Regions from separate parts of the Arthrobacter sp. NPDC057013 genome, predicted to be linked through region 1. Evidence: riboswitches for the same ligand, from Rfam matches in the RefSeq annotation. Region 1 holds a riboswitch; the other holds the start of a gene.
What was found. Region 1 has a riboswitch for S-adenosylmethionine ahead of ACFTSA_RS11545 (DUF1737 domain-containing protein). Riboswitches for the same ligand answer to the same signal wherever they lie in the genome.

Region 2: linked by a shared signal. The riboswitch ahead of ACFTSA_RS10350 (aminotransferase class V-fold PLP-dependent enzyme) and the one ahead of ACFTSA_RS11545 (DUF1737 domain-containing protein) in region 1 are both predicted to bind S-adenosylmethionine.

What each region holds. Positions count from the first base shown of each region.
Region 1 covers NZ_JBHUSE010000007.1:54,445-57,646, forward strand. Annotated here, with positions in the region: gene ACFTSA_RS11535 (O-succinylhomoserine sulfhydrylase) at 1-693, opposite strand, end outside; gene ACFTSA_RS11540 (rhodanese-like domain-containing protein) at 695-1,114, opposite strand; gene ACFTSA_RS11545 (DUF1737 domain-containing protein) at 1,111-1,419, opposite strand; SAM riboswitch class IV at 1,433-1,547, opposite strand; gene ACFTSA_RS11550 (NtaA/DmoA family FMN-dependent monooxygenase) at 1,754-3,049, shown strand; gene ACFTSA_RS11555 (aromatic amino acid ammonia-lyase) at 3,054-3,202, shown strand, end outside.
Region 2 covers NZ_JBHUSE010000006.1:52,197-55,398, reverse strand. Annotated here, with positions in the region: gene ACFTSA_RS10360 (ribosome small subunit-dependent GTPase A) at 1-207, shown strand, start outside; gene hisN (histidinol-phosphatase) at 274-1,086, shown strand; SAM riboswitch class IV at 1,268-1,381, shown strand; gene ACFTSA_RS10350 (aminotransferase class V-fold PLP-dependent enzyme) at 1,416-2,834, shown strand; gene ACFTSA_RS10345 (class I SAM-dependent methyltransferase) at 2,935-3,202, shown strand, end outside.

The sequences.
Region 1 (3,202 bases):
GAATTCCTTGGTGCCCAGGATGGCGCCGCCCATCACGCGGCCCTGGCCATCGATGTGCTTGGTGCCGGAGTAGACGATCACGTCCGCGCCGAGGTCCCCGCAGCGCTGCAGCAGCGGGGTGGCAAAGACGTTGTCCGCCACCACCTTGGCGCCGGCGGCGTGGGCGAGTTCGCTGACCGCTGCGATGTCCACAATTTCCTGCATGGGATTGGACGGGGATTCGAAGAAGACCGCCGTGGTGGGCACCGAGAGGGCAGCACGCCACTGCTCGAGGTCCGGACCGTCCACGAATACGGTCTCCACGCCCCAGCGCGGCAGGATTTCGTTGAGGATTACGAAGCAGGAGCCGAACAAAGAACGGCTGGCGACCACACGGTCCCCGGCGCCCAGCAGGGCACCCAGGGCGGTGAACACCGCAGACATGCCGGACGCCGTCGCAAAGCACGCCTCGGTGCCTTCGAGCAGGCGGAGCCGCTCCTGGAACGTGGCCACTGAAGGGTTCCCGTAACGTGAGTAGACGAAGCGTTCGTCCTCGCCGGTGAAGGCGCGCTCCGCAGCCGCGGCCGACTCATAAACGAACCCGGAGTTCAGGAAGACAGGTTCGGTGGTCTCTTGGAAATTGGTGCGGTCCAGCCCGCCGCGGACGGCCTGGGTATCGGGGCTCCAGCCGGCGGCGTCGTGATTAAAGGTCAACTTAGTTCTTTTCCAGGTTCGTCGGCAGTCCGCGGTTCTTCCATCCGTTCACGGTGCGCTCACCGTAGCGGTCGGGCTCGCCCTCGAAGCCTTCGAGGACGTTGTAGGCTGTGAAGCCGGCCTGCGCGGCAGCGGTGGCGGCGGCGATGGAGCGCTGGCCGGAGCGGCACAGGAACAGCAGCTCCACCCGGGTGTCCTCAGGCGCCTGCTGCCTCAGCTGCTCGACGAAGTCGGGGTTGGGAATGCCGCCGGGATAGGTCCACTGGATGAAAAGAGGATCATTCCGCTGGCCGTTCGCGGACGTGGTGTCCGGAATGCCGATGTGCGCCCACTCGCCCTCGGTCCGCACGTCCACCAGGACGGCGCCCTGCTCGAGCTTGGCCCACGCGTCCTGGGGAGTGAGGTCTCCGGCGTAGCTCATGCGTGGCCCTCGTAGGCTTCTGCGCTGAGGTCATCATCGGAGTCCAGCCGGTCCACGGCGGTGGCGACGGCGGCATCTGCGGTGGCGATGGCGGCAGGCAGGATAAGGGCCTGGGCCACGATGACGGTGGTGCCGTTGAAGGTGGCGGCAGGGCTGCCGTGCAGCACGTATCCCTCGGCCAGGGCGGCCGAGATGCGCTCACAGAATGCGCGGTCATCCGGGCCCGTGATCAGGCGGTAGGACAGCTTTTCCTCGGGTTTATCCTGCTGGGATGGCAGCGTTGCAACGGCGGGCGCGTCTGACACGACGGATCTCCTTTTCTCACGCTTGCAGCTCGAAGTGGTCGATATGCCGAGTATTCACCTGAGGCACCCCGCCGCGGAAGGAGGGTTGCCGACCGGCCAGTCAGGGCTTAATGCCGGTACTCATTACTCCCCAAAAACGTAACACTGACGACGGCGGCGCGCACCGCGGCCGTCGTCATGTTCCGTAACGCACCCAACAACTGGTCATGGTGGTGACCCCGCGTTGCGGTTACAAAGCCGGTGGCCGGGAGGATAATGACGGGAGATGAACCGCCGTAACGCCGGATGAAACCAGGCCACAGTGAATGACTCGCCCCCGAATACAGTGACTCCCATGCTGCACTTTGGATGGTTTGTGGGCCATGGCTTCGGGGTTCAGGGCTGGGGCACGCCCGGCTATGGAATCGGCTATGACTGGAAGAAGCCCGACCCCTACCAGCACGCCGTCCGGGAGTTCGAGCGGGCGGGGCTGGACCTGTTCATCATCGAGGACTCGCTCACCGTCCCCGACACCTACGGCGGGACCGCTGAGGTCTCGCTGGCGCAGGCGTCCTTTGCGCCGAAGCACGATCCGCTGGCACTGGTGCCGTATCTGCTCTCCGCCACGGAACACCTGGGCATTGTGCCCACGATCAGCGCGTCCTTCTATCCGCCGTTCACCGCCGCCCGGCTGCTGGCCACGCTGCAGCACTTCTCCAACGGGCAGCTCGGCTGGAACGTGGTGACCTCCGGCAGCGACCTGGCCGCGCAAAACTACGGGCTGGACCAGCAGATCGAGCACGACCTCCGCTACGAGAAGGCCGAGGAGTTCGTGGACGTCGTGCGCAAGCTCTGGCGCAGCTGGGAACCGGACGCCATCCGGGAGGACGTTGGGGCAGGAATCTTCGCGGACCACACCAAGGTCCGGCCGATCCACCATGACGGCGAGTTCTTCAAGGTCCGGGGACCGCTGAACACGGCACCCCTGCCGGAGGAACCGGTGCTGGTGCAGGCGGGGGCATCCCCGCGGGGCAAGGCCTTCGCGGGTGCAAATGCGGATGTCGCCATTGCCCTGGCCCGCGGTGTGGACGGCATGAAGGCCTACCGGGATTCCATCCGCGCCGAAGCCGCCGGGGCAGGCCGGAACCCCGACGACGTCAAGGTGCTGTTCGTCCTCAAACCCACCGTGACCGGTTCCACCGCCGAAGCGGAGGAACTGCGGGCTGCCCGCCGGGAGCTCACGCAGCGGGACATCGACAGCCAGCTCAACTCCATCTCCTACCTGTCCGTCATCGACTTCAAGCGGTTCGACCTCGACGCGCCCCTTCCCGAACTCAGCACCAACAGCAACCAGGGCACGCTGGAGCACTTCTCCAAGGCCGCCCCGCCGGGGTCCACCCTGCGGCAGATCCTGCAGGCCCGCAGCGGCGGCGCCGGTGACAGCATCATCGGCACCGCCGAGGAAATCGCGGACTACCTCGAGGAAACCGGGGCCGCAGTGGGCGGCGACGGGTTCCTCTTCTCCGGCTTCGTGGACCCGGCCACCATTCACGGAGTGCTGGACAGGCTGGCACCGGTGCTCCGCCGTCGGGGACTGCTGCGGACAAGCTACGGCGACGGCGGCTTCCGCCGGAACCTGCTGGACTTCTAACGCCATGGCAGGCGCTGATGCACGCGGCACGTTCCTGATCGGCACGGCGCAGATCCGCGCCGACGACGTGGCCGCGGCGGCAACCGATCCCGCGGTGGAGGTGGTGCTCAGTGCTGAGGCCCTTGAGCTCGTGGGCTTGTCCCGCGACGTGGT
Region 2 (3,202 bases), on a different contig from region 1:
TTCCCCGACCTTGAGCCGGGCACCGAGGCCTGCGAACGCGGCTGCAAGCACGACGCCGCCGCCGTCAACTGCGGCGTGGATGCCTGGGTCGCGGCTGGCAACGCCGGCCCCACGGGAGCGGCCAGGCTCGCGTCCCTGCGCCGCCTGCTGGGCACCGACCCGCGCACGGAGGGCCAGGAGACCAAGGAACTCGGCAGCGTCGGCTAGCCTTCCGTGGCGCAGCCCGGCGGCTGCCTCCCCGCCCCGCCGGGCCTTTGAGGGTAGTTTGGAACCATGACCCAACCCGCTTCAACGTACAACGATGACCTGCGTCTGGCCCATGTGCTGGCCGATTCCGTGGACGACCAGACCATGAGCCGGTTCAAGGCGCTGGACCTCAAGATCGAGACGAAGCCTGATCTGACGCCGGTCACCGATGCGGACAAGGCCGCCGAGGAGTCCATCCGCGGCCAGCTGTCCCGTTCCCGCCCCCGTGACGCCGTGCTCGGTGAGGAGTTCGGAAGTTCCGGCCACGGTTCCCGCCGCTGGATCATCGACCCCATCGACGGCACCAAGAACTTCGTCCGCGGGGTGCCGGTGTGGGCCACATTGATCGCCCTCGTCGACGAGGGCGAACCCGTCGTGGGCGTGGTCAGCGCCCCGGCGCTCGGCAAGCGCTGGTGGGCCGCCAAGGGCGCCGGCGCCTACTCGGGCCGTTCCCTGGCCGCCGCCACCCGGCTCAAGGTATCCAATGTGTCCAGCCTCGCCGACGCCTCGCTGTCCTATTCCAGCCTCGGCGGCTGGAAGGACCGCGGCAACCTCGGCGAGTTCCTGCAGCTCACCGAGGATGTGTGGCGCACCCGCGCCTTCGGCGACTTCTGGTCCTACTGCATGGTGGCCGAAGGCGCGGTGGACATCGCCTGCGAACCGGAACTGAACCTCTACGACATGGCGGCGCTGGTGCCGATCGTGACCGAGGCAGGGGGCCGTTTCACCTCCCTCGAAGGCACGGATGGCCCGTTCGGCGGCAACGCCCTCGCCACCAACTCGATCCTGCACTCGGAAGTCCTGAAGCGGCTGAACCCGCAGCTGGACGATTTGCTCTAGCCCTACCCCGGAGCCGGCCCGGCGCCATTGTGCTGAATATTACGACGGCGGTCGCCCCCTTTTGGTGGCGGCCGCCGTCGTTTATTCGGCCGAAGGCCCGATATCCGGGTTGCGTAATAATCCACTTAACATTCCGGAGCGGCTTTTTCATCGGCCGGCCAGATGTCTTAGTCTCGTAACAGGTCACGAGTGCCAGCGCTAAACCCCGGTTAGCTGGCCGGCAACCCTCCATTCGCGGTGGGGTGCCCCGGGTGACGACCAGGCCGATCCGGAACGGACCCGGCAAGCGCGGATCCCCGTCACGTGGGGTCCTTTCCCAGTGAGGTCCCATGACGACTGCGATCATTTCATCCACCGAGTCTTCTGCCGCGGACGCGGCCCTGCTGGACGGCCGATTCGCCGCCGCCGGCCGTCCCCTGGCCGCCGTCACCGGCGCGGAAATCCAGGCTCCGCTGATCCAGGGCGGCCACGTCCGCTACGCCAACCTCGACTACGGCGCCTCCGCGCCCGCCCTGTCCGTGGTCTCTGCCTACCTCAACGAGATCCTGCCCTACTACGCGAGCGTGCACCGGGGCGCCGGCTACGCCTCGCAGATCAGCACCTCCGTGTACGAGAACGCGCGCGACATCGTGCGGGAGTTCGTGGGCGGCCGCGCCGATGACGCCGTCATCTTCACCCGGAACACCACCGACTCCCTCAACCTCCTGGCCGGCTGCCTGCCGGTGGAGGACCACCACCACACCGGTGAAGTGCTGTATCTGGACATCGAGCACCACGCCAACCTGCTGCCGTGGCAGGGCGTGCCGCACCGCAGCGTGGTGGCCTCGGAAACGCTGGAAGCCACCATCAGCAGCCTGCGTGCGGAGCTGGAGCACGGCGATGTCAGCCTCCTGGCCGTGACCGGCGCGTCCAACGTCACCGGCGAAATCCTTCCGATCCGGCGCCTCGCTGCACTGGCCCACGAATACGGCGCACGGATCGTGGTGGACGCCGCTCAGCTCGCGCCGCACCGCCGCGTCAACATCGCCGCGGACGACGTCGACTACCTCGCCTTCTCCGGCCACAAGCTCTACGCCCCCTTCGGCGCCGGCGTGCTCATCGGCCGTCCCGACTGGCTCGACGCCGGCACGCCCCATCTCGCGGGCGGCGGCGCGGTCAGCGAGGCAAGGCTCGACGGCGTCAGCTGGGCCACCGGCCCCGCCCGCCACGAGGGCGGCTCACCCAACGTGCTCGGCGCAGCCACCCTGGCCCGGGCAACCCAGGTCATCGCTGCCCTGGATCCGCAGAGCTGGCACGCCCATGAGGCTGCCATCCGGTCCTTCCTCGTCGAGGGGCTGCGCAGGATCGGCGGCGTCACCGTCCACCAGATCTTCGAGGACAGTGACCCGGACGATGCCATTGGCGTGGTCAACTTCTCCGTGGAGGGCTACGACGCCGGGCTCGTGGCCGCTTACCTGTCGGCCGAACACGGCGTGGGCCTGCGCGACGGCCGCTTCTGCGCGCACCCGCTGCTGAAGCGCCTCGGCCTGCCGTCCGGTTCCCTGCGCGCCAGCTTCGGTGTGGGATCACGGCTCGAGGACGCCCAGCGGCTGCTCGCCGGCATCGAGGAGCTCCGCCGCTCCGGCCTCGGCTGGGACTACGTGGTGGATGCCGGACGCTGGGTTCCGGCGAACGACACCCGCACCTACCCCGAGTGGGCACCCAACACGCCAGGCACTGCCGGCGCCGCGCCCTGCATCCAAGACTGACGGGCATCCAAGACTAAGCGCCACCCGGGCTCCCCTGCCAGCGGCCTCCGTACGGTAAATTCGAAAGGTAATTTTCGACGTCGGGCTAAGGAGACTGTGCGTGGCACGGGGCGGTCCCAAACTTCATCACGTGCGCCGGCGGGAGCTTGGGCAGAGCTTCCAGGACGGCGGCGAACACTATCACCGCGTCCGTCCCGGCTACCCTGACGATTCCGCGGACTGGCTCATCCCGGCCGGGGCCAGCACGGCCGCCGACATCGGCGCCGGAACCGGTAAATTCACGGCCCTTCTGGTGGAACGCGGGCTCAGCGTCAGCGCGGTGGACCCTTCCGTGGACATGCTGGAACAGCTCAGCCGTGTCTTTCCAA